DNA from 4 places in the Serratia sp. D1N4 genome. Region 2 is predicted to be linked to each of the others. Evidence: predicted binding sites of a transcription regulator. Region 2 holds the regulator's gene; each other region holds the start of a gene.

What was found. Region 2 encodes PurR, which represses purine synthesis genes. Its sites were predicted from a motif close to CANGCAAACGTTTGCNTG; they were not measured.
Positions count from the first base shown of each region.
Region 1: ACX1CU_RS23700 (nucleobase:cation symporter-2 family protein) is a predicted target of PurR. The motif match lies at 3,589-3,606, and genes of this name have one in related genera.
Region 3: glyA (serine hydroxymethyltransferase) is a predicted target of PurR. The motif match lies at 1,593-1,610, and genes of this name have one in related genera.
Region 4: tusA (sulfurtransferase TusA) is a predicted target of PurR. The motif match lies at 2,367-2,384, and genes of this name have one in related genera.

Region 1 covers NZ_CM137274.1:5,260,829-5,268,498, forward strand. The annotation lists gene trmH (tRNA (guanosine(18)-2'-O)-methyltransferase TrmH) at 1-105, shown strand, start outside; gene recG (ATP-dependent DNA helicase RecG) at 102-2,183, shown strand; gene gltS (sodium/glutamate symporter) at 2,220-3,422, opposite strand; gene ACX1CU_RS23700 (nucleobase:cation symporter-2 family protein) at 3,660-5,054, shown strand; gene ACX1CU_RS23705 (AsmA family protein) at 5,199-6,863, shown strand; gene fabY (fatty acid biosynthesis protein FabY) at 7,164-7,670, opposite strand, start outside.
Region 2 covers NZ_CM137274.1:2,803,644-2,811,313, forward strand. The annotation lists gene gloA (lactoylglutathione lyase) at 45-452, shown strand; gene rnt (ribonuclease T) at 522-1,202, shown strand; gene ACX1CU_RS12285 (Grx4 family monothiol glutaredoxin) at 1,273-1,617, opposite strand; gene ACX1CU_RS12290 (C40 family peptidase) at 2,025-2,831, shown strand; gene sodB (superoxide dismutase [Fe]) at 3,041-3,619, shown strand; gene cydH (cytochrome bd-I oxidase subunit CydH) at 3,679-3,768, opposite strand; gene purR (HTH-type transcriptional repressor PurR) at 4,091-5,116, shown strand; gene punR (DNA-binding transcriptional activator PunR) at 5,097-6,023, opposite strand; gene punC (purine nucleoside transporter PunC) at 6,138-7,355, shown strand.
Region 3 covers NZ_CM137274.1:1,404,084-1,411,753, forward strand. The annotation lists gene ACX1CU_RS06035 (c-type cytochrome) at 1-177, shown strand, start outside; gene hmpA (NO-inducible flavohemoprotein) at 218-1,408, opposite strand; gene glyA (serine hydroxymethyltransferase) at 1,714-2,967, shown strand; gene ACX1CU_RS06050 (3-phenylpropionate MFS transporter) at 3,128-4,273, shown strand; gene csiE (stationary phase inducible protein CsiE) at 4,270-5,523, opposite strand; gene ACX1CU_RS06060 (DUF1007 family protein) at 5,702-6,337, shown strand; gene ACX1CU_RS06065 (nickel/cobalt transporter) at 6,328-7,350, shown strand; gene suhB (inositol-1-monophosphatase) at 7,417-7,670, opposite strand, start outside.
Region 4 covers NZ_CM137274.1:296,361-304,030, reverse strand. The annotation lists gene ACX1CU_RS01325 (zinc/cadmium/mercury/lead-transporting ATPase) at 1-1,995, shown strand, start outside; gene tusA (sulfurtransferase TusA) at 2,029-2,280, opposite strand; gene ACX1CU_RS01315 (7-cyano-7-deazaguanine/7-aminomethyl-7-deazaguanine transporter) at 2,501-3,166, shown strand; gene ACX1CU_RS01310 (DcrB family lipoprotein) at 3,302-3,859, shown strand; gene glpC (anaerobic glycerol-3-phosphate dehydrogenase subunit GlpC) at 3,899-5,098, opposite strand; gene glpB (glycerol-3-phosphate dehydrogenase subunit GlpB) at 5,095-6,366, opposite strand; gene glpA (anaerobic glycerol-3-phosphate dehydrogenase subunit A) at 6,356-7,670, opposite strand, start outside.

The DNA.
Region 1 (7,670 bases), 2.5 Mb from region 2:
GCCAAGCGCAAAGGGCTGCCACGCCCGCATATTGATGAGCAGGGCCAAGTGATTGCCAGCGCCGAATGGTGGGCAACCATGCAGGCAACGACGGTACGCCGATGAAAGGCCGCCTGCTGGATGCCGTCCCTCTTACAACACTTTCCGGGGTTGGAGCCAGCCAGGCAGGTAAATTAGCCAAAATCGGCCTGAACACCATTCAGGATTTGCTGTTACATCTGCCACTGCGTTACGAAGATCGCACCCGCCTGTACTCCATCAACGATCTGCTGCCCGGTATTTTTGCCACGGTGGAAGGGGAAGTGCTGCGCAGCGATATCAGTTTTGGCCGCCGCCGCATGCTAACCTGCCAGATCAGCGACGGCACCGGCCTTCTGACCATGCGCTTCTTCAATTTCAACGCGGCGATGAAGAACAGCCTGTCTACCGGTCGCCGCGTGACGGCTTACGGTGAAATCAAACGCGGCACTCACGGCGCCGAAATCATTCATCCTGAATATCGTATTCAGGGTGAAAGCAGTGAAGTTGAGCTACAAGAAGCCCTGACACCGGTCTATCCCACCACCGAAGGCGTGCGTCAAGCCACGCTGCGCAAGCTGACCGACCAAGCATTAGAACTGCTGGATACCTGTGCCATCGCCGAATTACTGCCTGCGGAACTGAGCGGTGGATTAATCAGCCTGCCACAGGCGCTACATACCCTGCACCGACCGCCGCCGGATATCCAACTGGCCGATCTGGAGCAGGGCAAACACCCGGCACAAAAACGCCTGATTCTGGAAGAGCTACTGGCGCATAACCTCAGCATGCTGGCAGTACGTGCAGGCGCGCAAAGCTATAAAGCACTATCACTCACGCCGGACGACCAGCTGAAAAAGCGTTTCCTCGCTCAGTTACCGTTTGCCCCTACCGGTGCGCAAAATCGGGTAGTAGCAGATATCGAAGCCGATATGCAGAAGGGTTTCCCGATGATGCGCCTAGTGCAAGGGGATGTTGGTTCAGGCAAAACTCTGGTTGCAGCACTGGCCGCCCTGCGTGCCATCGCCCACGGTAAGCAGGTGGCGCTGATGGCCCCCACTGAGTTACTGGCCGAACAACACGCCAATAACTTCCGCCAATGGTTTGAACCGCTGGGAATTGAGGTGGGCTGGCTGGCGGGGAAACAAAAGGGCAAAGCACGCATCGCACAGCAGGACGCGATTGCCAGCGGGCAAGTATCGATGGTGGTAGGAACGCACGCCATCTTCCAGGAACAGGTGCAATTCAATGGCCTGGCACTGGTGATTATCGATGAACAACACCGCTTTGGCGTGCATCAGCGGCTGGCACTGTGGGAAAAAGGCGAAGAGCAAGGGTTCCATGCTCATCAGTTGATCATGACCGCCACGCCAATTCCACGCACGCTGGCGATGACCGCCTATGCCGATCTCGACACTTCGGTTATCGACGAACTGCCGCCGGGGCGCACGCCGGTAACCACCGTGGCAATCCCTGATACGCGCCGTGCCGATATTATTCAGCGGGTAAAAAGCGCCTGTTTAGAAGAAAGCCGCCAAGCGTATTGGGTTTGTACGCTGATTGAAGAGTCCGACCTGCTAGAGGCTCAAGCAGCGGAAGCCACCTGGGAAGAATTGAAAATCGCCCTGCCGGAGCTGAAGGTGGCTCTGGTCCATGGTCGCATGAAGGCGCAAGAGAAACAGGCGGTGATGCAGGCCTTCAAACAGGGCGAGTTGCAGCTCTTGGTCGCAACCACAGTGATTGAGGTGGGCGTTGACGTACCCAATGCCAGCCTGATGATTATCGAGAACCCGGAGCGGCTCGGATTGGCGCAGTTGCACCAGCTACGCGGCCGCGTTGGCCGTGGTGCCGTCGCCTCTCACTGCGTGCTGCTGTATAAAACCCCGCTCAGCAAAACGGCGCAAAAACGCCTGCAGGTGCTGCGCGACAGTAACGACGGCTTTGTGATTGCCCAGCGCGATCTGGAAATCCGTGGGCCGGGCGAGCTGTTGGGTACGCGCCAAACCGGCAGCGCAGAGTTCAGAGTGGCCGATCTGTTGCGCGATCAGGCGATGATCCCAGAGGTTCAGCGCACGGCGCGCTATATCCACCAGCACTACCCGCAACATGCTCACGCCCTGATTGAGCGCTGGCTGCCTGAAACCGCCCGCTACTCCAACGCCTGATTCTGTCGCCCTCCCCCATGGAAAGGGCGACATCATTTAGCCAAACATCGGCAACATCAGATACAGCTTAATCACGATGGCATTGGCGATATCAATAAAGAACGCCCCCACCATCGGCACCACGAGAAACGACAGGTGCGAAGGGCCAAAACGATCGGTAATCGCCTGCATGTTGGCAATCGCCGTCGGCGTCGCCCCCATACCAAAACCACAGTGCCCAGCGGCCAATACCGCGGCATCATAGTTTTTGCCCATCACGCGATAGGTCACAAAGATCGCATACAGCGCCATCACCAAGGCTTGTACCACCAGAATCGCCAGCATCGGTAATGCCAGAGAGGCCAGTTCCCACAAACGCAGGCTCATCAGCGCCATCGCCAGAAACAGAGACAAGCTGACGTTGCCCAACACCGAAACGGCGCGCTCAAACACCGTATAAAAACCGGTAGCCGACAGCGTGTTGCTGAGGATCACCCCCACAAACAGCACGCAGACAAACGTGGGCAGTTCGAAGGAGCTACCATTCAGTAACCCGAAAATAAATTTCCCGAGGCTCAGGCAGATAGCGATCATGGCAATGGTTTCGACCATCACCAGCGAGGTGATTAGGCGGCCACTTTCCGGCTTTTCAAAACCGCTTGGCTGCACGCTGTCTTCCGGGTTTCCTTCCGGGGTTGAAGAGTGCTTAACCAGATAACGCGCCACCGGGCCGCCGATCAGCCCACCCAGCACCAGACCAAAGGTGGCGCAGGCTATCGCGACTTCTGTCGCATTCTCAAAACCATAGCGTTCGATGAACACCTTACTCCAGGCAGCGCCGGTGCCATGGCCGCCAGAAAGCGTAATCGAGCCAGCAATCAGCCCCATCAGCGGATTCAAGCCGAGTATTTTCGCCATGCCGATACCAATGGCGTTCTGCACCACCAGCAGGCCCAGCACGACAAACACGAACACAAACAGCGCCTTGCCCCCTGCCCGCAAACGCGCCAGGTTAGCATTCAGACCGATGGTGGCAAAAAAAGCCAGCATCAAGGGATCTCTCAGCGACATATCAAAGCTAACTTCCCAGTCGACGGTTTTTTTCACCAGTAACAACAACAACGCCACCAGCAAACCGCCCGCCACCGGGGCCGGAATAGTATATTTTCTCAACAAAGGAATGGATCGTACACATTTGCCCCCAAGGAGCAAAACCAGCGTGGCAGCAACTAAAGTGCCATAGGTATCGAGATGGAACATCTCAGGTACTCCGTGTCAGAATCGATATACAATAAATTATAAACCATAATTTTAGTCAGGCTTTTAACTCGATGAGTGGTCGATTATTAGTGGAAAAGACTAATAACAAAAGAAAAAGCGAACGAAAATGTGACCTTCATAAGGCTAAATTTGGCAAAAATATTAATGCGCAACCGTTTGCTTTTGTGAGGCGGATCATTAAAATGCTTTCTTTGCCGCTTCAGGGAACGCTACACCATGTCCATCCAATCCGCTGAGCTTGATACCGCGCAACAGGCATCAGCAACCGCTCCACGCACCAGTGAACTGATTTATCGCTTGGAAGATCGCCCGCCGTTGCCGCAAACCCTGTTTGCCGCCGGTCAGCATCTGCTGGCGATGTTTGTTGCCGTGATCACCCCAGCCCTGTTGATCTGCCAGGCACTTGGCCTGCCCGCGCAGGATACGCAGCACATTATCAGCATGTCGCTGTTTGCTTCAGGTTTGGCCTCGATTCTGCAAATCAAAACCTGGGGCCCGGTGGGTTCTGGTCTGCTATCCATTCAGGGTACCAGCTTTAACTTTGTCTCACCGCTGATTATGGGCGGGCTGGCGTTGAAAAACGGCGGTGCCGACGTGCCAACCATGATGGCGGCGCTGTTCGGCACACTGATGGTGGCTTCCTGTACTGAAATCCTGCTCTCGAGGGTGCTGCATCTGGCGCGCCGCATTATCACCCCGCTGGTATCCGGTATTGTGGTGATGATCATCGGCCTGTCGCTGATTCAGGTGGGTCTGACGTCCATTGGCGGTGGCTACGCAGCCATGAACGACCATACTTTTGGCGCACCGAAAAACCTGTTGCTGGCTGGCGTAGTGCTGGTGGTGATCATTCTGCTTAACCGCCAGCGCAATCCTTACCTGCGCGTGGCTTCGCTGGTGATCGCCATGGCCGTGGGTTATCTGCTGGCCTGGGCGATGGACATGCTGCCAGAAACCCAACCCGCCACCAATACGGCCATGATCAACATCCCAACGCCGCTGTATTACGGTTTGGGCTTTGACTGGAACCTGCTGCTGCCGCTGATGCTGATCTTTATGGTGACCTCGTTGGAGACCATTGGTGACATTACGGCAACTTCCGACGTTTCCGAACAACCGGTCAGCGGCCCGCTATATATGAAGCGGCTCAAAGGCGGTGTGCTGGCTAACGGCCTGAACTCGATGCTGTCGGCCGTATTCAACACTTTCCCGAACTCCTGCTTCGGTCAGAACAACGGCGTGATCCAACTGACTGGCGTAGCCAGCCGCTACGTCGGTTTCGTGGTTGCCTTGATGCTGATCGTGCTGGGGCTGTTCCCTGCGGTCGCCGGTATCGTGCTGCATATCCCAGAACCGGTGCTGGGTGGCGCCACCATCGTGATGTTCGGCACCATTGCCGCCTCCGGCGTGCGTATCGTGTCCCGCGAGACCCTGAACCGCCGTGCGATCATGATTATGGCGCTGTCGTTGGCCGTTGGGATGGGCGTTTCTCAGCAACCGCTGATCCTGCAGTTTGCACCGGATTGGCTGAAAACCCTGTTCTCTTCCGGCATCGCCGCCGGTGGGATCACGGCCATTGTGTTAAACCTGCTGTTCCCGCAGGAAAAATAACCAATCCGACCCTAAGTGGTAAAACGGCCGGTAGCAAAGCGCTATTGGCCGTTTTTTTATTGTCTTTCAGGCTATTGCACTTGAGCTGACGGCCTAATTACGGCATAAACAGGGTATCTTTTCTGACCGCTACGGATTCGGACGATGAAATTTATCGGAAAACTGTTGCTGACGTTGTTACTGCTGGCGGTGCTCGCCGTGGTGCTGCTATACGTCTTGGGGCAAACACGCTGGGCTGCGGGCTGGATGAGCCGTTGGATCAGCAATAACAGTGAATACCGCCTATCGGTGGAAAAAATCACCCATTCATGGAGTAAGCCAGGGCAAATCACGCTGGAAGAGGTCACTTTGGCTCAGGCTAACCAGCCGCAGGTGCTGGCCGCCAAGCAGGTGGATTTTGCCTTCAGCCTACGGCAGATCACTGAACCAGGTTACTTCGGCAGCGTGACGCTGCGCGACGGGACGCTCAATATACAATCACAGCAGGGCATCTCCTTGCCGATACAGGCCGATACGCTGCAACTGAGTAATATGGCGTTGCAGTCCAACGAGGCAAACTGGCGGTTGAATGCGCAAAAGGTGAATGCCGGTGTCACTCCTTGGCAGCCGACCACTGCCCATGTGCTGGGTGAAAACAACCAGTTCCAGTTCAGCGCCGGTTTGATGGTCTTGAACGGTGTTCCTGCCTCACAGGTGCTGGTGCAAGGTGAAATCAAGCAAGACCAACTGATCTTGAGCGATTTCGGGGCTGACTTGGCCCAAGGCGATCTGACCGGGGTGGCCAGCCGGGCCGCAGACGGTAGTTGGCTGGTAGAGCGCCTGCGCCTGAGTAATGTACGCCTGCAAACCGCGCTGACGTTGGAACAGCTTTGGGAGCACGTCACCGCACTGCCACCGATTACGGTGAAGCGCTTTGACTTGATCGATGCACGCCTGGAAGGGAAAGAGTGGGCAATTAACGATCTCGATTTATCGCTGCAAAACGTCACCTTCGAACAGGGTGACTGGAGCAGCCAGGATGGAACGCTCAGCTTTAACGCGGGCGATCTCATCCATGGCAGTTTCCATCTGGTCGATCCGATCATCAATATGCAGCTTTCTCCGGCCGGTATTACCATTCAACAGTTCACCACCCGTTGGGAGGGTGGGCTGTTACGCACCTCCGGTAATTGGCTGCGCGCCGACAAGCGGTTGCAACTCGATGAAGTGGCCATGGCCGCGCTGGAATATACGTTGCCAAACAATTGGCGGGCGCTATGGTTGCAACCGCTGCCAAGCTGGTTGGCGCAAGTGTATATCGGCAAACTGACGACCAATCGTAATCTGATTATCGACATCAATCCGGATTTCCCTTTCCAGATCACCGCATTGGATGGTTACGGCAGCAATCTGCTGCTGGCCAACGATCATCAGTGGGGCATCTGGTCCGGCTCGTTGAAGCTCAACGGCAGCGATGCCACCTTCAACAAAGTTGACGTGCGCCGCCCTTCTCTGGCGCTGGATGCCGATACACAGCAGATTAACGTTACCGAACTGAGCGCCTTTATGCCGGATGGCCTGTTGGATGCCAAGGCCAATATCAGCCAGTTACCCGGCAAGCCGTTTACGCTATCTCTTGATGGGCGCTCGGTGCCGTTAAACACCTTACAGCAGTGGGGATGGCAGCAGGTGCCGTTGGAAGGTGATGGTAATCTGCAATTGCAGTTGAAAGGGATGCTGAACGGGGAAGAATCGTTTAAATCCTCATTACAGGGCCACTTACAGGCGACCAGCAAAGAAGGGCAAACGCTGGAGCAACAGCTGCCATAAGCGCAATACCGTTCGTTAAAGCTAACCTGTTAGGTGAGAGGCTCCTCTGCACAACAAGCCCCTCACTCCGTCCCTCTCCCACAGGGAGAGGGAGGCCACACCTTCAGCCTTTGCTGCATCTTTATGCTGTTTTTCGCTTAACTGACCAGCATTGCGGCAATTGATCTTTATACTCTAAATAATTCGAGTTGCAGGAAGGCGGCAAGTGAGCGAATCCCCAGGAGCATAGACCACTATGTGACTGGGGTGAGCAAACGTAGCCAACGCACATGCAACTTGAAGTATGACGAGTATAGCTGGCTACGCTTCTGAACCGCCCTTGTCCAACGGTTCATCAGGTTCGGCAGGCAGCACCATATAGGTGCCTTCAAAGATTGCCCCTTTATCCTCATCCCCAAACAAATGGACTTCCGCCTGCACGCGCGCCCGGCGGCCACGGGCCAAACGGGCAAGATCGCCACTGAGTGAGCTGAGATCCGCCACCGCTCGTGGGCGACCGGTGATCGGTTTACTATAACGGATGTGGGCATCCGCCAGAATAATGGTGCCGCCGAGATGGCGCTCGCGCAGCAGCAGCCAGATCAACCCCCAGGCGGTTAGCGTCGCCAGCGAAAACAGGCTACCGGCAAACAGCGTATGGTGCGGGTTCTGATTACCCACCTCCGGCATAGTGGTGACAAAACGCTGGCCGGTATATTGGCTGATGCGCACGCCCATTTTTTCACTGAGCGGGATATGTTCATACCAGGCTTGTTGCAACTGCCCGCACCAATCGGGGCGATGCAGGATATCATCCAGCGTTGCTAC
Region 2 (7,670 bases):
AATCTACCTGCCGCTCGCTGCGGCACATCCAATCAGAGGAAATTATGCGCCTACTCCATACCATGATCCGTGTCGGTGACCTACAGCGTTCCATCGATTTCTATACCAAGGTATTAGGCATGCGCCTGTTGCGCACCAGCGAGAACACCGAGTACAAATACTCGTTGGCGTTCGTTGGCTATACCGATGAAAGCGAAGGTTCTGTGATTGAACTCACCTACAACTGGGGCGTTGACAGCTACGAGATGGGTTCCGCATTTGGCCACCTGGCACTGGGCGTTGATAATGTGGCAGCTACCTGCGACAACATTCGCCATGCTGGCGGCAACGTAACCCGTGAAGCGGGCCCGGTCAAAGGCGGCACCTCGATTATCGCTTTCGTTGAAGATCCCGATGGCTACAAAATCGAACTGATCGAGAACAAACATGCTGGCCAAGGTCTCGGCAACTGACGTTTCCCCAGGGCGCATTTCAGCGCCCTTCTTTTATCTCCGCTGCATCAAGGCAAGAAATTTGTCATAATGCCCGCTGTATTCGATGAAGATAAGAAACTGATGGCCGAAAAAAGTGATCTTAACGCCCTGAGTGGCCGTTTTCGTGGGTTTTATCCCGTTGTTATTGATGTAGAAACCGCAGGCTTTAATGCCAAGACCGATGCGCTGCTGGAAATTGCCGCTGTCACGCTGAAAATGGATGGCAACGGCTGGTTACAGCAGGATGAAACCCTGCATTTTCACGTTGAACCCTTTGAAGGGGCTAATCTGCAACCCGAAGCGCTAGCCTTCAACGGTATTGACCCGCATAACCCGCTGCGCGGTGCGGTGAGTGAACATGATGCGCTACACGCCATTTTCAAGGCCGTGCGCAAAGGTATTAAAGATCAAGGATGTAACCGAGCGATTATCGTAGCTCACAATGCCAACTTTGATCACAGCTTCCTGATGGCGGCCGCTGAGCGAGCCAGCCTGAAACGCAATCCATTCCATCCGTTTGCTACCTTCGATACCGCCGCGTTAAGCGGGTTAGTACTGGGCCAGACCGTGTTGGCCAAGGCCTGTATCGCCGCCGGTATGCCATTCGACAGCAGCCAGGCACATTCCGCCCTGTACGATACCGAACAAACGGCTCTGCTGTTTTGTGAACTGGTGAATCGTTGGAAACGTCTTGGTGGTTGGCCGCTCAGCAGCAACAACGCTGACTAAGCGTCATAAACAACTCGGGCGGCATCTGTAACAGATGCCGCCCGAGTTTTTTCAGTAAAACCTTTCGCCATTAAGGCTGCTGATCTTCCTGCTGTTTGTATTTCTCAGCCGTCTCTTTGAGTAATGGCTGCAATTCACCGCGCTGATACATTTCCATAATGATATCGCAACCGCCCACCAGTTCACCGTCAACCCACAACTGCGGGAAGGTTGGCCAATTGGCGTATTTTGGCAGTTCGGCGCGGATATCCGGGTTTTGCAGAATATCAACATAAGCGAAACGCTCACCACAGGCGGAAAGCGCCTGGACGGCTTGCGCAGAGAAACCGCAGTTTGGCAATTTCGGTGAACCTTTCATGTACAGCAAAATAGGGTTAGCAGAAATCTGCTGCTGAATTTTTTCAATCGTCGTCATTATTGCTTCCTCAAGCCACATCTTGGCTACAACATCACACCGGCTATTGTAGCGGCAGGAACAGTATCAAGAAAACGCCATCTTTTGCAGGGACATTTCCGGTTGCCGGACGAGCTCTAAAAACCGCACTATTCCGGTTAAAACATACTCACAGAATAACATTTTTAATCCGACTATTTCACTATTATATTTTCGCGGTTGGCACTGGATGAATAATAAGTCACACTCGGTTTATTGATGTTTTTTTATACATCAACTGATTGATTTTACATCATAAAAAATGCCATTAACGTTTTCTCACAATATGGATTACTATTTATGAGTTCTACGCTGTTTTATATGGCAAATTTCGGGAATACTGTAGCCCGTTAGATATCTTTTTCGAGGCCAAGGTTGGTAACATTGACATGCGTTTAATTATTACGCTTTTCATGCTGTTGTTCTCACAGCTGTTCTTCAATCTGGCGCACGCTGCGCCAAAGGCACATGTTTCTGCCGAGCAACGTAAGGGGCACGTTAATGAGGCCCGGCCTGACGATCGCAAGAAAAAGAAAGCGGATAAGGCCAGCAAAAAAGGAAAAGCCGTTGCGACTCAGAAAACAGCGAAAATAAAGTCACAGGCAGGGAAGAAAACCACACAGGTTAAATCAAAGAGTAAATCTACCCGCACTGCCAGCGTCAAAGTCACTCCGCCGAAAAAGGGTTACAAGAAAGGCTATGGTCGCCATCGTGAGCCGAATATGGCTACCGCGAAACTGGCCAAGAATGAAAAACCACTGAAACTCAGCCCTGCGCACAAAAAACGTTATCAGCATGCCAAACAAACGGCCATGGCCAAACTCATGAGCCAGATGGGCAAGCCTTACCAATGGGGCGGTTCTTCACCACACACCGGGTTTGACTGCAGCGGCCTGATTTATTACGCCTATAAAGACGTGGTGAAAATCAAAATGCCACGTACCGCCAATGAAATGTATCACCTGCGTGATGCCGCGCCGATCAAGAAAAGCGAGTTGGAAACCGGCGATCTGGTGTTCTTTCGCATCAATAACCGTGGTACTGCCGATCACGTTGGCGTTTATCTTGGTAACGGCAAGTTTATCCAGTCCCCGCGTACTGGCGAAGAAATCCGCGTCAGCCAGTTAGATAATGACTACTGGCAGAACCACTACATCGGCGCACGCCGTGTCGTCACGCCAAAAACTATCCGTTGATTTATTGCGGCTGAGACATAGCCTCAGCCGCCCTTTCCTGCCGATGCTTTAATCAATCAGCCGCTTAACATGCTTTAAACCTTTTTTTCACCCGGAAAGTTGTTAAGATTATTGTCCATAAAAAACACACAACAATTCTGTTTTCCTCCTTCAACCACCGGGTTGGAGGTTGTCGGAATAATAGTGCTGTATATAAAAAGGAGAAAGCAATGTCGTTTGAATTACCTGCATTACCGTATGAAAAAAACGCTCTCGAACCGCACATTTCTGCAGAAACCCTGGAATACCACTATGGTAAGCACCATAACACCTACGTGGTTAACCTGAACAACCTGGTGAAAGGCAGCGAGTTCGAAGGCAAAACCCTGGAAGAGATTGTCAAAACGTCTACCGGCGGCGTGTTTAACAACGCAGCACAGGTGTGGAACCACACCTTCTACTGGCATTGCCTGTCACCACAGGGTGGCGGCGAGCCAACGGGCGCAGTAGCCGCTGCGATCACCAAATCCTTCGGTTCTTTTGCTGCTTTTAAAGAGCAATTCACCGATGCCGCCGTGAAAAACTTCGGCGCGGGTTGGACCTGGCTGGTGAAAAAGGCGGATGGTACGCTGGCGATCGTTAGCACCTCAAACGCGGCAACCCCGCTGACCGGTGAAGACAAACCGCTGCTGACCGTTGACGTGTGGGAACATGCCTATTACATCGACTACCGCAATGCGCGTCCGAAATACCTGGAGAACTTCTGGGCATTGGTGAACTGGGCGTTCGTGGAAAAGAATCTGGCGTAATCGCTGGAGGTTGATAGCAAGGCGCAGCATGCTGCGCCTTTATTATTTCTTGGTATGAATCAGTTCAATGCGGCGATAAAACCGAAAACAATAATCATTGCTAAAGCACAAGCGGTGGTAATCAATGACATCTTCAAATTGGTATCCATAACGACTCCCTATCAGATTGGCTTCACTAAGCATAAAATCCACACGATTAATGCGTCAAATCATTTTCACACAGTTCGTGACTAAAATCTTGTTATCATTTCCCAAGTTATAATGCCGAATAGATCTTCCACTTTGCGTCAATTTGGGACAAAATCCGCAGTTCACAACTGCGTACCGGCAAAATGCCCCTCCTGTTTAAGCGGCTTACGAACTCAGCACTAAAAACTCAGCTTCCGCTTCTCTGGGGAGAGATCTACGCAGGCAAACGATTAACATCATACTTACATGCCATAACATGTGGGTTCAGGAGTCATTCTTTACATGGCAACGATTAAAGATGTCGCCAAACGCGCTGGCGTTTCCACCACCACCGTTTCGCACGTCATCAATAAGACGCGTTTCGTCGCCGAAGAAACAAAAGAGGCCGTTCGGGCTGCGATCAAAGAACTGCACTACTCCCCGAGCGCGGTCGCACGTAGCCTGAAGGTTAACCATACCAAATCGATCGGTTTGCTGGCGACCTCAAGTGAAGCGCCCTACTTTGCTGAAGTGATCGAGGCGGTAGAGAACAGCTGCTATAGCAAAGGCTATACCCTGATCCTTTGTAACTCGCACAATAACCTCGACAAACAGCGTGCCTACCTGGCGATGCTGGCGCAAAAGCGTGTTGATGGCCTGCTGGTAATGTGCTCGGAATACCCGGATGAGTTACTGGGCATGCTGGAGGATTATCGCAATATCCCCATGGTGGTGATGGATTGGGGTGCTGCACGCGGTGATTTTACCGATACCATTATCGATAACGCCTTTGAAGGCGGCTATCTGGCTGGCCGCTATCTGCTGGAGCGTGGCCACCGTGATATCGGGGCGATCCCTGGGCAGTTATCACGCAACACCGGCGGCGGCCGCCATCGTGGTTTCCTGAAGGCGCTGCAAGAGGCCAATGTTGAGGTGCGAGAAGAGTGGATCGTCCAAGGGGATTTTGAACCCGATTCGGGTTACAAGGCCATGCACCAGATCCTGTCGCAGAAACAGCGCCCTACTGCGGTATTTTGCGGGGGCGATATTATGGCAATGGGGGCGATCTGTGCCGCCGACGAACTGGGGCTGCGCGTCCCGCAGGATATTTCGGTGATCGGTTACGATAACGTGCGTAATGCGCGCTATTTCACCCCGGCGCTAACCACCATCCACCAGCCGAAAGAACGCCTGGGGGAAATGGCTTTCACCATGCTGCTGGATCGCATTATCAGCAAGCGTGAAGAATCCCAGGTGATTGAAGTACATCCAAAACTGATCGAACGCCGTTCCGTGGCCGATGGCCCATTTATCGATTATCGCCGCTAATCTCTTCGCTCAACCACTCCTGGTTGAGCGTTTCACTATCTCCTAGATACTCCAGTAGCCAGGCCATCGCCGGTGACTGTGCGTTCTGCTGCCAGGTCAGGCAGCAGGCACTGGCGGGAAACGGCTCCTGCAATTGCAATGCCACCAGTTCACCGCTTTGCACCAATGGCAGTACGCGATGCGCTGGCACCATGCCAACACACAACCCGCTGCGCAGGCAATCTACAGCGGAAACCCAGTCGGGTACGGTAAGCCGCCGCTGATTATCCAATGACCAAGTCACTCGCTTAGGCAAGTTGCGCGACGTATCCTCCAGCAACAGAGAGGGATATGGCCGCAGCTGATCGTTGCGCAGCAAACCGGTCAGGCTGGCCAGCGGATGTGACGCGCTAACGACACACAACCAGTTCATAAAACCCATATCGCGAAAGGCAAAGCCACCGCCCACCGGCACCGCACGCGTGGCACCGATCGCCATCTCGGCCCGGCCATCCACCAGCGCGTCCCACACGCCGTTGAACACTTCCGGTTGCACCACCAGTTCCACATCGGGGAAGTGGCGATAAAAATCCAGGACCAGTTGGCGGCTGCGCTGCGGCTTAACAATGATGTCCACCGCGATTTTTAGCTGCCCGCGCCAACCATTGGCCACCTGCTGACATTGACGACGCGTATCAAGCATTTTTTTGATAACAGTACGCGCTTCTTTTACAAACAGCACACCGGCAGGCGTCAGTTCAACATCACGATGGCGGCGTTCAAACAGCGGCACTGCCAGCCATTGCTCCAGTTGCCGCACGGTATAGCTTACCGCAGACGGCACACGGTGCAGCTCCTGTGCTGCCGCACTGAAACTGCCGGTGCGCGCTACCGCATCAACGACATCGAGTGAATATTCAGACCACATCTTGTTTTGCCTTCAATTTTTTTAACAGCACCTAGCAAATATTACCGTTTCACAAGCAGAGATCCAGCCGGATACACTGGCCGGCGCTAAAAAACCTGCAATAAGAAAATGTTAATGAGAAATACCATGCAAAATTTTGGATTTATGTTTTATCTCGCTGGCCTGAGTATGCTGGGCTATCTGGCCACCGACATGTATCTGCCCGCCTTTGGTGCCATGCAACAGGATTTGCAAATCTCCGCCGGTGCCATCAGCGCCAGCCTGAGTATCTTTCTGGCTGGCTTCGCCTTTGCCCAACTGGTGTGGGGGCCGCTTTCCGATAAGCTGGGCCGCAAACCGGTACTGCTGTTTGGCCTGGCGTTGTTTGCTCTCGGCTGCCTGGGGATGCTGTGGGTGCAAAATGCCGTGCAACTGTGGTCATTGCGTTTCATCCAGGCGATTGGGGTTTGTTCTGCCGCTGTAACCTGGCAGGCCATCGTGGTGGATCGCTATCGCGATGGCAAAGTTAACCGCATTTTCGCCACTATCATGCCATTGGTTGCGCTTTCTCCGGCACTGGCCCCGTTGGTCGGTGCCTGGCTGCTGAACCATATGGGCTGGCGAGCGATCTTTGCGGTGTTGCTGGGTATCGCTGTCTTGTTGTTCGTACCCACTTTGCTGCTGAAAGAGACGGCCAGAATCGTGCCCTCTGCCGATAAAAAGCCCGGCCTCAGCTTCCTGCAAATCCTGAAGTCTCCGGTTTTCAGCGGCAACGTGATGATCTTTGCCGCCTGTTCAGCCAGCTTCTTTGCCTGGCTGACCGGTTCGCCGTTTATTCTCGGCAATATGGGATACAGCCCGAATGATATTGGCCTGAGCTATGTACCACAGACGTTGGCCTTTTTACTCGGCGGCTACGGTTGTCGTACAGCATTGAACCGCATTTCAGGCAAAACCTTGTTACCGTGGCTACTGGTAGCTTATGGAGTCAGCATGGTGGCGTTGTATCTGGTCGCCACGTTAAGCCAACCGACCTTAACTAGCCTATTGATCCCATTCTGCTTTATGGCTTTGGTTAACGGTGCCAGTTATCCGATTCTGGTGACAAATGCGCTGATGCCGTTCCCTGATAACAGCGGTAAAGCCGCAGCCTTGCAGAATACCTTGCAATTAGGGTTGTGTTTTATCGCCAGTATGTTGGTTTCGGCATTCATCACCCAACCGCTGCTAGCAACGGTTACCGTGATGGTCGCTACAGTGGTTTTGGCCGCCTTAGGGTACATGATTCAGCGTGGGAAGGGAGAAGTTGATGGGCAGGTAACCCGCCAAGAACATGCTGACTCCATGTCATAATTGTCTTTATAAATAGTCACTTAATGAAAATTCCAGCCGAGCGCGATTTACTGTTGAGTATGCGCCTCGGCAAGCCTATACTCGAAGCCACCTTTCAAAATAACATCTATATAGAACTTTTATCGCAGTAACTATTGTGTACGCGAATGGCGTCACACTTTATTTAAGGAATCATTTTTCCGCGCCTTTTGCGCAGGGAGTCTCTTAAATTTCCTCTGTTCATAGTCGGATATCAGACACCACGGCGAAATTTTACCGTAGGTAAACATATGCCTCATTAGAAATTGTCTACGCTATTTTCTTGTGGGTCATAAG
Region 3 (7,670 bases), 1.4 Mb from region 2:
GCGCATACCCCAATCACCCAGCAGGGTACCACCGTGATCATGCCGGGCTATGGTTGGGCGCTGACCGATTCGGATGCAGCGGAGTTGATGAGTTACATCCGTGGCAGTTGGGGAAATCAGGCTGCGCCAGTCACGGTTGAGCAGGTGAAGGCGGCCCGTTTATTGAAAGCGCAGTAAAACAACAGGGTGCGGTTTATATCGCACCCTGACATCCTGCTTACAGCACCTTATGTGGGCCAAAGCATTCGTAGTGGATACGCTCGGCTGCCACGCCCATCGCCAGCAACTGCTGGGCAATAAACTGCATAAACGGCACCGGGCCGCAGAAGTAGTAATGCATCTGCGGATTTTCCAAGGTGGGGCGCAACGGACTGAGATCCATCAGGCCACGGCGGTGGTAATCACGCTCTGCCACATCATCTGCACCAGGTTCCCGGTACCAGACATGGCGGCTCAGGTTTGGCATACGCTCGGCGATCTCCGCTACTTCACTGGCGAAGGCATGAACCGCGCCGTTCTCTGCCGCATGCAGCCAATGAATCTCACCCTGATGCTGATTTTTGTGCAGGCTATTGAGCATGCCCAACATCGGCGTCTGGCCAACGCCTGCGGAAATCAGCGCTACCGGCGTGGTAGGCTCAACTTCCAGGAAGAAATCACCGTATGGCGGTGCGATATGAATGATGTCGCCTTCTTTGGCCTGCTGGTGCAGGAAGTTGGAAACCGTGCCCAGAGCTTCACGTTTTACCGCGATGCGGTAATATTCGCCGTTCGGCGCAGCGGTTAGTGAATACTGGCGTATTTCCTGATTTTCTAGGTTGCTGTCGTTGATATATACCGCCAGATACTGGCCCGGTTTGAAATCTGCCACCTTGCCACCGTCTACCGGTGCCAACATGAAGCTGCAAATCACTTCGCTTTCGGGCTGTTTTTTAACGATGCGGAATGCACGCAGATCGCGCCAGCCGCCGTCGCTTTTTTCACTCTCTTGATAGATCTGGCCTTCGCGCTGGATAAAAACGTTCGCCAACACGCCATAGGCTTTGCCCCAGGCGTCCAGCACTTCCTGGCCTGGGCTGAGCATTTCATCCAGCGTCGCCAGCAGATGGTTGCCGACAATCTGATACTGATCCGGCTGAATATTGAAGCTGGCATGTTTCTGCGCAATGCGCTCCACCGCAGGCAGCAACGCCGCCAGATTTTCCAGGTTGCTGGCGTAAGCGCAGATAGCATCAAACAAAGCCTGGCGTTGATCGCCATTCCGCTGATTGCTCATATTGAAAATATCTTTCAATTCAGGATGATGGGCGAACATACGATCGTAGAAATGGGCGGTCAGTTTCGGGCCGGTTGCTACAAGTAGAGGGATAGTGGATTTTACGGTGGCGATGGTTTGGCTATCCAGCATGGAAGCGTTCCTTGGGGTGATTTTAATGATGCATTTAAAATGCATCTTATTGACTTCAATTAAACTTGTAAATACCCGTGTATGTCGGCGATTCACCAAACATGAAAAAACCGCACAATCATTATGAGTAAAAGTCCGTTGCCAATAAAGGGCTATTTAGTGGCTCAAAGCCTTGCTCTGTCTAAAGCCAATCGTTTGCGTAAAAACCTCTGTCAAGACCTATCCTCGGTGGGGGGAAACAGTTTACACTGTTGCCCAGAACCCAAACGGGTAGTTATTTGGTGATTTAAGTCAGGAGATGCCGGATGTTAAAGCGTGAAATGAACATTGCTGATTATGATGCCGAACTGTGGGCAGCCATGGAGCAAGAAGTGGTGCGTCAGGAAGAGCATATTGAACTGATTGCGTCTGAGAACTACACCAGCCCGCGCGTTATGCAGGCTCAGGGTTCTCAACTGACCAACAAATACGCAGAAGGCTATCCGGGCAAGCGCTATTACGGCGGTTGCGAATACGTGGATATCGTTGAGCAATTGGCTATCGATCGTGCCAAAGCGCTGTTCGGCGCAGATTATGCCAACGTTCAGCCGCACTCCGGCTCGCAGGCGAACTTTGCGGTTTACACCGCGCTGCTGCAACCGGGCGACACCATTCTGGGGATGAACCTGGCGCACGGTGGCCACCTGACTCACGGTTCACCGGTTAACCTGTCCGGCAAACTGTATAACGTGGTGCCTTACGGTATCGACGAAAAAGGTCAGATCGACTATGACGATCTGGCAAAGCAGGCGCAGACTCACAAGCCAAAAATGATCATCGGGGGCTTCTCCGCATTCTCCGGCATTGTTGACTGGGCAAAAATGCGTGAAATCGCCGACAGCATCGGTGCTTACCTGTTTGTGGATATGGCGCACGTGGCTGGCCTGATCGCGGCCGATGTCTATCCTAACCCGGTTCCTCACGCGCATGTCGTGACCACCACGACCCATAAAACCCTGGCGGGCCCGCGTGGCGGCCTGATCCTGGCGAAGGGCGGTGATGAGGAGTTTTACAAGAAGCTGAACTCTGCCGTGTTCCCTGGTGGCCAAGGCGGCCCGCTGATGCACGTGATCGCCGGTAAAGCGGTAGCGCTGAAAGAAGCGATGGAGCCTGAGTTCAAGGTGTACCAGCAGAAAGTGGCGAGCAACGCTAAAGCGATGGTAGAAGTATTCCTGGCCCGTGGCTACAAAGTGGTTTCCGGTGGTACCCATAACCACCTGTTCCTGCTGGATCTGGTGGACAAAAACCTGACCGGTAAAGAAGCCGATGCCGCGCTGGGCCGTGCCAATATCACCGTTAACAAGAACAGTGTACCAAACGATCCTAAGAGCCCGTTTGTGACTTCCGGTATCCGTATCGGTACGCCAGCGGTAACCCGCCGCGGCTTCCAGGAAGCTGATGTGCGTGAGCTGGCTGGCTGGATTTGTGACGTGCTGGACAATATCAACGACGAAGCCACCATCGAGCGCACCAAGAAAAAAGTGCTCGATATCTGTGCGCGTCTGCCGGTTTACGCGTAATTACGCTGAGCTGCATACCAAAAAACCCGCTGTGGCGGGTTTTTTTACGCTTATTGCCAGCAAACTGTGAACTGCTTTGCACTATAACCCTTTGAGCGTGAATGAAGATTGCTACAGAGTGTGAGCTCTGTCAAAGTATCGCCCTCACCCCGGAGGGAACATGGTTCTGCAATCAACGCGTTGGCTCGCTCTCAGCTATTTCACCTATTTCTTCTCTTATGGCATTTTTCTTCCGTTCTGGAGTGTCTGGCTAAAAGGTGAGGGTATCCCACCGGAAACTATCGGCATTTTGCTGGGGGCCGGGCTGGTGGCTCGTTTCCTGGGTAGCTTGCTGATTGCACCGCGCGTCAAGGATCCTTCCCATCTCGTTACCGCATTGCGCCTGTTAGCCCTGCTGACGCTGGCATTTGCCATCGGCTTCTGTTTTGGTAACGGCTGGGCTTGGCTGATGCTGGTGATTGCCGGTTTCAACCTGTTCTTCTCACCGCTAGTACCCTTGACCGATGCGCTGGCTGCTACCTGGCAGCGGCAGATTACGATGGATTATGGCCGGGTACGCTTATGGGGATCGCTGGCCTTTGTGATCGGTTCGGCGTTAACCGGCAAGCTGGTTTCCGTCTGGGGCCATAATGCGATTTTGTACAGCTTGCTGCTCAGCCTACTGGCGATGCTGCTGGGGATGCTGCTGAAACCCAGCGTAATGCCGCAGGGAGAAGCGCGTGCCCAGAGTGAAATCACCCGATCCTGGCGTGAACTGCTCAGTGAAGGGCCGGTTTGGCGTTTTCTGCTGTGCGTCACTTTACTGCAAGGGGCACATGCCGCTTACTACGGCTTTGCTTCCATCTATTGGCAAGAGGCGGGATACTCTGCCGCCACCATTGGCTACCTGTGGTCGCTGGGTGTGGTGGCCGAGGTGATTATCTTTGCCAGCAGCAATTTCCTGTTCCGGCGCTGGAACGCGCGTAACCTGCTGCTGCTTTCGGCTGTGTGCGGCCTGCTGCGCTGGGGCTTGATGGCGTCTACCACGGAAATTACGGGTTTGCTGTTGATGCAGGTGCTGCACTGCGGCACTTTCACCGTTTGCCATCTGGCGGCGATGCGCTTTATCGCTGCACGTCGGGGGGCGGAAGTGATCCGTTTACAGGCGGTTTATTCTGGATTGGCGATGGGGGGCGGTATCGCCATTATGACCGTGCTGGCCGGTTTCCTGTTTGAGCACTTGCAGGGCGGGGTATTCTGGGTAATGGCCGCAGCGGTACTGCCTGCGTTATTTATCCGTCCGCCGGCGGTAGCTAGCAGTCGTTAAGTTTTTTCCAGCAGCGCACGGAGCACTTTGCGCTGCTGGCGTGCCAACGGCAGTTCGATATAAATCAGCGATGGATCTTCCGTTGCATAAGGGCTGATCACCAGAGTGACCCCTGGCGGCGCGCCAGAGTGCTGATAATCCGCCAGCGGCAGGTATTTGATATTGAGCGGCAACAGCGTCAGTTCACGGAGCTGATATTCCACTTCTTCTTCCAACTGCGGATTATCCAGCGTCAGCAACAGCAGCTGTTTTTCCTGCAATGCATTATCCTGCATCAGCCAAGCACCAAAGCTGATGGCGACCAGCCCGGCTTCTTCGCGTGAAAACCGAATACCGTATTCCTGTTCAAACGGTGTTAATGCTCCCTGCGTGGTACGCATCAAGCGTTGATATTTACGCACCACCTCTTCCAACAGCAGATTGTCGATGCCGATAGCAAAGCGGCAGCGTTCCACGGCCGGAGCCAGATGGGCGAACAGCTGGCTGATGAGCTCTTCCCTGCTGCTGAAGTTCATACCGGAGAGTTGTTGAAACCGTTCCACCATGCGCTCAATGGCGGCCATCAAGCGCCGATCCTCCGCCGAATCGCTGCTTTTGTAGCTGTGGTTTTTCATCATAACCAGCATCAGCACCAGAAAATCGCTCTCGCAAGTCTCCGCAGGCTGGTTGAACAACCGGCTCAGCGCTTGATGCAGTTCATGAGCGGCGGGTTGCTCCGGCTTGCACTGTAGCCACTCATGTTGGGCTCGATCGAAATCGGGGTGATGCTGGTGTTGGCGATCCCAGGCGCAATAGCAGAGATAATGCTGCAAGAGTTGCCGATCGCGTTGGTCGAAACAGCGGTTAAGCCATTGCTCACACTGGTTGATGCACAACTCCAGCGCCGGTACTTGCTGGTGATTGAGTGAGATGGCCTGCTGAAGTTGCGGGCCAAAATGCTGTTCGACAAATTCCTGGCTGCAACGCAAGGCTCGCCGCAGCCAGTGCAGCAGGCAAAGGCGCTGGTTGAGCGTACTGCCCAGAATCTGGTAGCCATCATCGGGATTACCGCCGATAGCCAGATGGTGGAAACGCTGGATTTCACTGGCAACCTCGGCTATATCTTGCCGGGCAGTGGGGAGGTCGACGCCATTGATTCGGCTGATAGTCTCCAGTTGTACCGCAGGCACCGGCGTATACAGCATCAGTAGCAGATTGCAGCGCCGTTGTTGACCGGAGAGCTCAGGCACAGAAGAAGTGTCTAGGCTCATATCACCTTCTGGAAGGTTATGTTTAAATTCTGCTTAAGCATAGCAAAAGGCATCGTGGCGGCACGGCTGTTGCCTCCGGTTTTCGTTCGGCTTATAACTTTCGTCACAGTTCTTCTGTGCTTCACGGTTGGTTGAAGCGTGGTTTATGTTACTTTATAACAATAATGAGTATGATTTGATGATGAATCTACGTGGCTTGTTGGCCGGCTTGTTGAGTTTTTTCTGCGTGGGGGCGGCTGCTCATCCACACAGTTTTATCGATATGAACACCACCTTTGTGGCGAAAGATCAGAAACTGATCGGTTTGAAAATGGTTTGGGTTATGGATGAAATTACCTCGGCAGATCTGCTGTATGACGCAGAAAACGCCAAAAGCGACTCGGAAATCTGGAAGAAACTGGCGGCAGAAGTGATGGCCAATGTGCTGGGGCTGCACTATTTCACCGATATTTATCGCGACGGCAAACCGGTGAAGTATCTGAATCTGCCAACTGAATATCATCTTTCTCGCCAGGGCCACAAAGCGGTGCTGGAATTTGTGATGCCACTGGCCGAACCGCAGGCGCTTGCCGGTAAGCCGTTTGAGATTTCTACTTACGATCCCACCTATTTTGTCGATATGGCCTACCAGGATAAAAAAGCGCTGCATCTGCCGCCAGAAATAGCGCAGCAATGCAAGTTCAGCCTGGTTACGCCGAAACCGGATTCATCATTGCAGGCTTATGCATTGTCTCTCGATAAGAATGATTCACCCGGCGAGGACATGGCGCTGGGGCAGCAGTTTGCACAGCGGGTGACGTTGCAATGTCAGTAAATCTCAGCCAGCCTGCTACGGGTAAATGCCATTGGCTATTCAGCCTGTGGCCATTGTTGCTGCTGTTTATCGCCTTGGCGGTGGGAGCACAACTGGTGTGGCATTATTGGCCGCAGTTATTAATGCAAAGCGTGCTGTGGCAAAAAGAGTTACATCAGCAAATGGCTGCGCTGTTGCAACAGGTCAAGGCTGCACCGCAACAAGCCGGGCTGGCCTTGATGCTGTTCAGCCTGAGCTACGGTGTGCTGCATGCGCTTGGGCCGGGCCACGGCAAAGTGGTGATCGCCACTTATCTGGCTACCCATCCGGCGCGGCTGAAAAGCAGTTTGCAACTGACGTTTGCCGCTTCGCTGCTGCAAGGGCTGGTGGCGATTGCTTTGGTCACGCTGGTATTAGTGGTGTTGCAGCTCTCTTCCCGTCAGCTGCATCAAAGCAGTTTTTGGCTGGAGAAGGGCAGTTTTGTTCTGGTGATGTTGCTTGGTGCATTGCTGAGCTGGCGGGCGCTGAAACGTTTATATCAGGCAGTGAAAGCCATGCGGCGAGCGCCGACGATGCGTATTAGCAGTTTGCAACCGCTGCCAGCGGATCATGTTCACAGTGCCCACTGCGGTTGTGGGCACCGGCATTTGCCCAGCGATGCCGAACTGCAAGCAGGCAGTGATTGGCGTACCCGAACGGCGATCGTGTTGGCAATGGGTATGCGCCCATGTTCCGGTGCGATTCTGGTGTTGCTGTTTTCCAAAGTGATTGGCGTGTTTACCTGGGGCGTGATTTCGGCGCTGGCGATGGCGCTGGGTACTTCGTTAACTATTTCTGCACTGGCGCTGTTGGTACATTACAGCCGTAAACTGGCGGTACGTATTAGCGGTCAACGCGCGCCAGCCGCCTGGAGCGCGCTAGCTTGGGGATCGCTGGCATTGGCCGGGGGGCTGATCCTGTTGTTTGCTGGGGTATTGCTCTACGCGAGTGCGCAACCGGAATTTGGCGGTGGCATTCGTCCTTTCGCCCGTTAGCAGGCATAAAAAAACGCTGCATGTGCAGCGTTTTTCTTGGTAGTTCAGTAAGTTGAACCTGCCATCTTAGCGCTTCAGCGCTTCACTCAGTTCTTCACGCATGGCTGAAAGCAGAGATTTCACTACGCGTGGGTTACCAGCGACAATGTTGCCAGAACTGAAGTGGTTGTGGCCGCCAACAAAGTCGGTCACCAGGCCGCCTGATTCGCGTACCAGCAGCTCACCTGCGGCAAAATCCCAAGGCTTCAGGCCGATTTCAAAGAAACCATCAACGCGGCCAGCAGCCACGTAAGCCAGATCCAGCGCAGCAGAACCGGTGC
Region 4 (7,670 bases), 2.5 Mb from region 2:
GGTGTCGCAAGCGCGCGCGTGCTGTTTGCCACGGAAAAACTGGTGGTGGATGCCCAGAGCGATATCAGCCTGCGCGTACAAGATGCGGTAAAACAGGCTGGTTTTACCCTGCTGAATACGGCAGTCAAAACCGATGAGCCGAAAACCTCGCGCCTTGGCGAATTCGGCCCACTGCTACTGCTCTCGCTACTGATGGCAAGCAGTTGGATCTTGGATCTCATCAACCCGCAATTCGGCCAGATAGCTTTTATCATTACCACACTGGTCGGCTTGGCACCTATCGGCCGTAAAGCGCTGCGCCTGATCCGCTCAGGCACCCCGTTTGCTATTGAAACCCTGATGAGCGTCGCCGCCATTGGCGCACTGTTCATCGGTGCCACGGCCGAAGCCGCCATGGTGCTGTTGCTATTTATGGTAGGGGAACTGCTGGAATCCTATGCCGCCAACCGCGCCCGCAAAGGCGTGAAAGCCCTGATGGCACTGGTGCCGGAGGATGCCCTGCTGATCCAGGGTAACGCACGCAAAAAGGTGCCGGTCGCCAGCCTGCGCCCCGGCGATGTGATTGAAATCGCGCCGGGTGGCCGTCTGCCTGCCGATGCTGAGTTGCTCAACCCCTTCGCCAGCTTTGATGAAAGCGCATTAACCGGTGAATCCGTGCCGGTTGAACGCCAACAAGGGGAGAAAGTGGCGGCTGGCAGCTTGTCGGTCGATCAGGCGGCGCAGATGAAAGTGACCTCTGAACCGGGCAAAAATGCCATCGACCGTATTTTGCAGTTGATTGAAGAAGCCGAAGAGCGCCGTGCGCCGATCGAACGCTTCCTCGATCGCTTTAGCCGTTACTACACCCCGGCGATTATGCTGCTGGCGGTTGCCGTGATCCTGGTACCACCGCTGCTGTTCGCCGAACCTTGGCAAATGTGGATCTATCGTGGCCTGACCCTGCTGCTGATCGGTTGCCCTTGTGCGCTGGTGATCTCGACTCCGGCGGCGATCACCTCCGGCCTGGCCGCCGCTACCCGCCGTGGTGCGCTGATTAAAGGCGGGGCGGCGCTGGAACAGTTGGGCCGAGTACAAACCATTGCGTTCGATAAAACCGGCACGCTGACCGAAGGCAAGCCGACCGTCACCGACGTGTTGCCAGCCAACGGCGTCAGCGAGCAGCAATTGTTGGCTCTGGCGGCAGCGGTCGAGGCCGGTTCACACCATCCACTGGCGCAGGCCATCATCAATCGCGCCGGGGAAAACGGCGAAGCACTGCCGCTGGCTGAAAGCCGCCGGGCACTGGCGGGGATTGGCGTAGAGGGTGTGGTTAACGGTAAAACCATTCTGATCAGCGCGCCGGGTAAGTTGGCAGAAAGCCAGCTCAGCCGCGAATGGCGCAGCCAGGTTGAAACCCTGGAAACAGCAGGGAAAACCGCCGTAGTGGTGCTGGAAGAGGGAGTTCCCGTTGGCCTGCTGGCACTGCGTGATACCTTGCGCAACGACGCCAAACAGGCCATTGCCGAGTTGGCAGAATTGGGCATTCGCGGCGTCATGCTGACCGGTGATAACCCACGCGCAGCGGCAGCTATTGCCAACGAGTTGGGGATTGATTACCGCGCAGGATTGATGCCGGAAGACAAGGTGCAAGCCATCACGGCGCTGAATCAGCAGCAGCAGACGGCAATGATTGGTGATGGCATCAACGATGCCCCGGCGATGAAAGCGGCCAGTATCGGCATCGCCATGGGCAGCGGTACCGACGTGGCGCTGGAAACGGCCGACGCCGCATTGACGCACAACCGCCTGGTTGGGGTAGCCGAGATGATTCGTATCGCACGCGCCACGCACGCCAACATTCGCCAGAACATTGCCATCGCGCTCGGGTTGAAAGGGATCTTCCTGATCACCACCCTGCTGGGGATGACCGGCTTATGGCTGGCAGTGTTGGCAGATTCCGGTGCTACCGCGCTGGTGACCGCCAACGCGCTGCGTCTGTTGAAGAAACGCCCATAGCAACAATCCGTCAGGCCCCACGCGGGCCTGACGTTACTCCACCAGCCCTTTGCGCAACAGATAGCGATAAGGGGCCGTTTCGGTTTCCTGCGCGACCAGCGTGTGTTCCATAAAGCGGCAAAAACCCGGAATATCGCGGGTGGTGGCCGGATCGTCGGCAATAATCAGCAACGTTTTACCGTTGTCCATATGGCGCACGGTTTTACGCACCATCATTACCGGTTCCGGACAGCGCAAGCCCAGCGCATCAAGCGTCTGGTCTGCCTGGGTAAAAATATCAGTCATGCATTGTTCTCGATCAAAAACGATCGGCGAAGGCTCGCCGGATCTCACTGGCATATAGTTTACGCCAGTGGTTTTTCTGTGCAACATGCGTTAACGTTTGCGTGAAATTTAACCACAACCTAGGTTGCATTGGTTGCGCAAACGCGTATTATGCGCCACGCAGGTAAAATCTCTACCGTTAAATATGGGTTCCCTCACCCCAACTTAAAAAGGCAACATCATGTATTCGTTTACCGCTCAACAACGCGTTACCGCGTTGGTTTGGCTATCGCTATTCCATATTGCCATCATTACCTCCAGTAACTATCTGGTGCAGTTGCCGATCAGCATTTTCGGCTTTCACACCACCTGGGGAGCATTTACTTTCCCATTCATCTTCCTGGCGACCGATCTGACGGTCAGGATCTTCGGTGCCCCGCTGGCGCGCAGAATTATCCTCGCCGTGATGGTCCCCGCGCTGTTCATCTCCTATGTGATCTCTACCGTCACGTTTCAGGGGGAATGGCAGGGCCTGGGCGCGCTGACCAGCTTTAACCTGTTTGTGGCACGCATCGCCGTCGCCAGCTTTATGGCCTACGTGCTGGGCCAGATCCTGGATGTGTACGTCTTCAACCGCCTGCGCCAACGCCGCACTTGGTGGCTCGCCCCGGCAGCGGCGATGTTCCTCGGCAATATCAGCGATACATTGGCGTTCTTCTTCATCGCTTTCTATAGAAGCAGCGACCCCTTTATGGCCGCCAACTGGGTGGAAATTGCGCTGGTAGATTACGGCTTCAAAGTGCTGATCTGCATGCTGTTCTTCCTGCCGATGTACGGCGTGCTGCTAAACATGCTGCTCAAACGCCTGGCATCGCGCCAGCAAGACGGCCAATTACAGCCGAGTTAATCCGCTGATAAGGGGTGGCTCGACTGCCCCTCTGCTGCGCAAACAAGCCTTGTGACAACATCTGCCTTGCATTTCAGCCTGGAATACGGTGCCATACGCTACAACCCCCTACCTGTGAAGGAATAAGGAAGCCCCATGCGTAAAGTAGCAAAATTGATGGGTATCAGCCTGTTAGTGCTTGGCCTCGCGGCCTGTGACGGTGCCAAAGACAACAACGAGCCGGTCAACGGCAGCGCGAGTACCGCAGCTAACCAGACGGTGAGCTTACTGGATGGCAAACTGGCCTTTAACCTGCCAAACGGCATGGCGGATCAGAGCAGCAAGCTGAGCCAGCAGTCCAATAACCGCCACGTCTTCGCCGACAGCACCGGCCAACGGGCGTTGATCATCATCCTGGGCGATAAACCGACAGACAGCCTGGAAACTCTGGCCCAGAACATGGAACAGCAACAGCGCTCACGCGATGCCAACCTGCAGGTGATCACCAACAAAGTTATCGATATCAACGGGGTGTCATTGCGCCAACTGGATAGCATCATTACCAGCAGCGGCCAAAAGGCTTACTCGTCGATCTTGCTCGGTGAATTGGGTAACCAGTTGCTGACCATTCAGGTCACGCTGCCCGCGGATAACCAACAGCAGGCGCAAAGCGAAGCCGAAAGCATTATCAGTTCGTTGAAGTTACAGCCTTAATGTAGCAAGGGCCGGTGTTCGTACCGGCCCCTTTAATTTCTAGCCCAGCGCCTGTGCCAGTACGGTGATCGGGTGTTCACAGCGCTTGCTGGTCGACATCTCGATTTGCCATTTACAGGTTTCGCAGTCGGTAATCACCAGGTCCACGCCGCTCTCTTCAATCTGGCGGAACAATGAAGCACCAATGCCCTGCGAGGTTTCATAGTTCTCTGACTTGAAGCCGTACGTTCCGGCGATCCCGCAACATTGCGACTCCAGCACCACCAACTCCAACCCTGGGATCTGCCGTAACAGCTCCAACGTGTAAGCAGTCCAGCCCATTTTTTCCATATGGCATGGCGTATGGTAAGCCACGCGCAGCGGCGTGTGCTTGAGCGGTAAACTGCGCCCCTGGCTCAGCAGGCGATAAAGATAACGCGTTGCCAGTTCTACCCGTTCGCGCACCGCCGAGGTATCGATCTCCAACAGATGCGGATATTCATCGCGCAGGGTAAAGGTACAGCTCGAAGAGGTGGCAACTACCGGAATACCGCGCTCCAGCACCGCATCGTGCAAGGATTCGGCGTTCACCTTGGCCTGCTTTTTAGCCTGTTCCATAAAGCCATTGGCGATCAGCGGTACGCCGCAGCATTTCTCGCGCTTCAGCAGTTGCACGCCGATATCCATGGCGTTGAAAACCTTGATCAGATCTTTACCGAGCTGCGGATGGTTGTAATTGACAAAGCAACCGTGGAAAAACGCCACCTGTTCGCTATAACACTGTTGCTGTTTCGCCTGTTGGCGATACCAGCGGCGGAAGGTGCCGAAAGAGTATTTTGGCAGTTCACGCCGGTGATCGATCTTCAGCGCTTTATCCAGCAGCATACGCACCGGCTTCAACCCGGTGGTGGCATTAACGATCGGCGCAAACGGCGTTGAAAGCGAGCCCATGATATCGGTATGGCTGAGAATAGCGTCGCGCAGCGTCGGCTTCTTCTGGCTGAAATTGGCGCGGGCGCGCTGGATAATGTCACCGATTTTCACCTCGGATGGGCACGCCACTTCACAGCGTTTGCAGTTGGTGCAGTATTTCAGCGCCTCATCATACAGCGCGGGATCTTTCAGCCGCAGGCGCTCGCCATCCGGCCCGGCCTGCTTCGGCCCCGGATAGAGCGGGTTGACCTTAGCCACCGGGCAATAGGTGGTACACACCGTGCATTTAATGCAGCTCTCAAAACTGTTGTCTTTTAACAGGCTCATGCCGAAACCTCCTGCATAGCAATCTGTTGTGCCACGTGCAACGCCCCAATCAGCGATACCCCAGCTCCACAGCCTTGCTGTAACGGATCGTAACCCCCGACCACGGCACCGATAGCGTACAGGTTAGCCATCGCCTGCCCCTGCTTCAGCGCACGTAAACTGGCATCGGTCTGCACGCCAAATTGCAGATAGGGTTGCGACGCGAACAAATCGCTGCGGCTCCACTCTTCACGCTGGGGCTTGCTGTAAACGTCGAGGCCAAACACTGGTTCACGGATGCCGTCAAACTCCGCCACCAGCCCATTGCTGAAGAAACTGCCGCTGGCCAACACCACCTGCTGCGCGCGCAGCGGAATGTCAGTGTGGTTGCGCGTATACAGGCCGTTAATACGTTGCCCGTCAAAATCCGCCCGTAATACGGTATCCCCCGGCATAAATACGCCGCCCAGCGTCTGCAAACGCTGGCGCAATGCCTGATGCAACCGCATGCCAAGCACCGAAGGCGGCAGCGTCGGCAACAGGAATACCGGTTTGCCTAGCGCCTCGCGCAGCGCCGCCAGTGGCCGATCGCTTTCCAGCCCCAGACAGGCAGGCAGGAAGATAGCTTCCGCCTCACCCGCCTGGCGTTTTATCTCTTCCGTCAACACGGCCAGATTCTCTGGCACATCCAGCACGCGGGCGATATTTACCGCGCGGAACTCACTGGGGTTATTGCGCAGCCGATCCAGCAGCGGTAAATGCAGCGAAGCGACCTCGGCTTTCACGCCCTGTTCCTCGGCCAGCGAACTGGCCGCCATCTGCGGCTGAAAATCCAGGAAGCCTTCGATGCCCAGCACCGCGATCTTGCGCCACGGCAAAACGCCGCCAAGCGCAGTGGTCGGAATCGCCTGCGGGCTGAGCCAGGTGGCGCGGCGCGTGCCGAGCGGCGTGACGCGTAAGTGGTTACGCTCGCTGCTGCCCTGCATCTGCACGCCACAGCGCGCCAGCAACTGCACCGCCTCTGCGGCCAGTGCGGCGACGCGGGTAGCCCCCATCAGGCTATAAGGGTGTTGCGGAGCCTGCTGCGCCAGCGCCGGTAAGGCCGCCAACGGTGATTCCACCGCCGTGCCATCGGGCAATTGCGCCAGCAGATCGAGCGAGCCGGAAGAAAAATAGAGCGCACTCTGGCCAGAACTGACCACTGCGCAACGCTTGCCCTGCTCGGCCAAACGGATGGCGCAGCTCAGCCCTGCCAGCCCGCCGCCAATCACTACCACGTCAAATTGCATCATCGGCCTCCTGCTGCTGATCACCGCGCGCATCAAGCCCGCACAACCCCTGGTAAACCCAACTGGTGAACTCACTGGCCCGCAACGCATCGCCCCAGGCGATAGGCCGCACGCCTTTCCAGCGTTCATTGAGGAAGTGAGAGAGCTGTGCGATGGATTGCTGCGGCGTGGTGACATTAAAGTGCGTGAGTAACCCAGCAGCACGGCAGGCACACAGCTCCCCTTGGCAGGTGCCCATGCCAACGCGGGTGCGGCGGCGCAGATCGACCAAGTTATTGACGGTCAAGGAGTTCACCGCATAGCGGACTTCACCGGCGGTCACCGCCTCGCATTCGCACACCAGGCTGTTATCCAGCCGATCGCCCGAAGGAATCTGGCTGGCGCGATCGCCGTGGCGATATACCGCCGAACCCCGGATGCTCGCAGGCAGCGACACCACGCTGCGCACCGTTTCTTCCGCCGACTGGCGGGAACCCGGCAACGCCACTTGCGCCGTGGTGCACGGGCTATTAATGCCCAGCTTGGCGCACACCTTGTCGGTCGCCCATTCCGCCATCAGCCGATAGGTCATCAGCTTGCCGCCGGTAATGGTGATAAAACCCTCCAGGCCGTCACGTTCCGCGTGATCGAGCAGCACAATGCCGCGGCTGACGTTACGCCCGGAAGGATCGTCATCGCGCGCCACCAGCGGCCGCACACCGGCGTAGGCACGCAGAATGCGGGTTTGCGCCAGTATTGGTGACAATAGCGAGCCTTCGCGGATCAGCACGTCCACTTCCTGCGGGGTAACCACCATGTTGTCGATCTGGTCGTAATCAATACGGGTAGAGGTAGTGCCAATCAACGAGATAGTATCTCCCGGCACCAGAATGTCGGCGTCTGCCGGTTTGCGGCAGCGGTTGATCACCATGTTATTAATGCGATGGCCGAGGATTAACAGCGCCCCTTTGGCCGGGAACATGCGCACCCGCAGATCGGCATACTCTGCAATCTGTTGGCCCCAAATGCCGGCGGCATTCACCACCACCTGCGCATAAATGTCGTATTGACGAGCGTTTTTATGGTCGAAAACGCGCACGCCGGTCACCCGATCGCTCGTACGCAATAAACCTATTACCTGATGATAGGTGAGCACCTGCGCACCATGCTCACGCGCATCCAGCATATTGGCGGCGGTCAGCCGGAAAGGATCGACGGTGCCATCCGGCACCCGCACAGCGCCGATCAACGCCGGGTTAGCCGCAGGCTCCAGACGCAGCGCCTGCTGGGGTTCGATCGCTTCGGCATTAATCCCGGCATTCAGG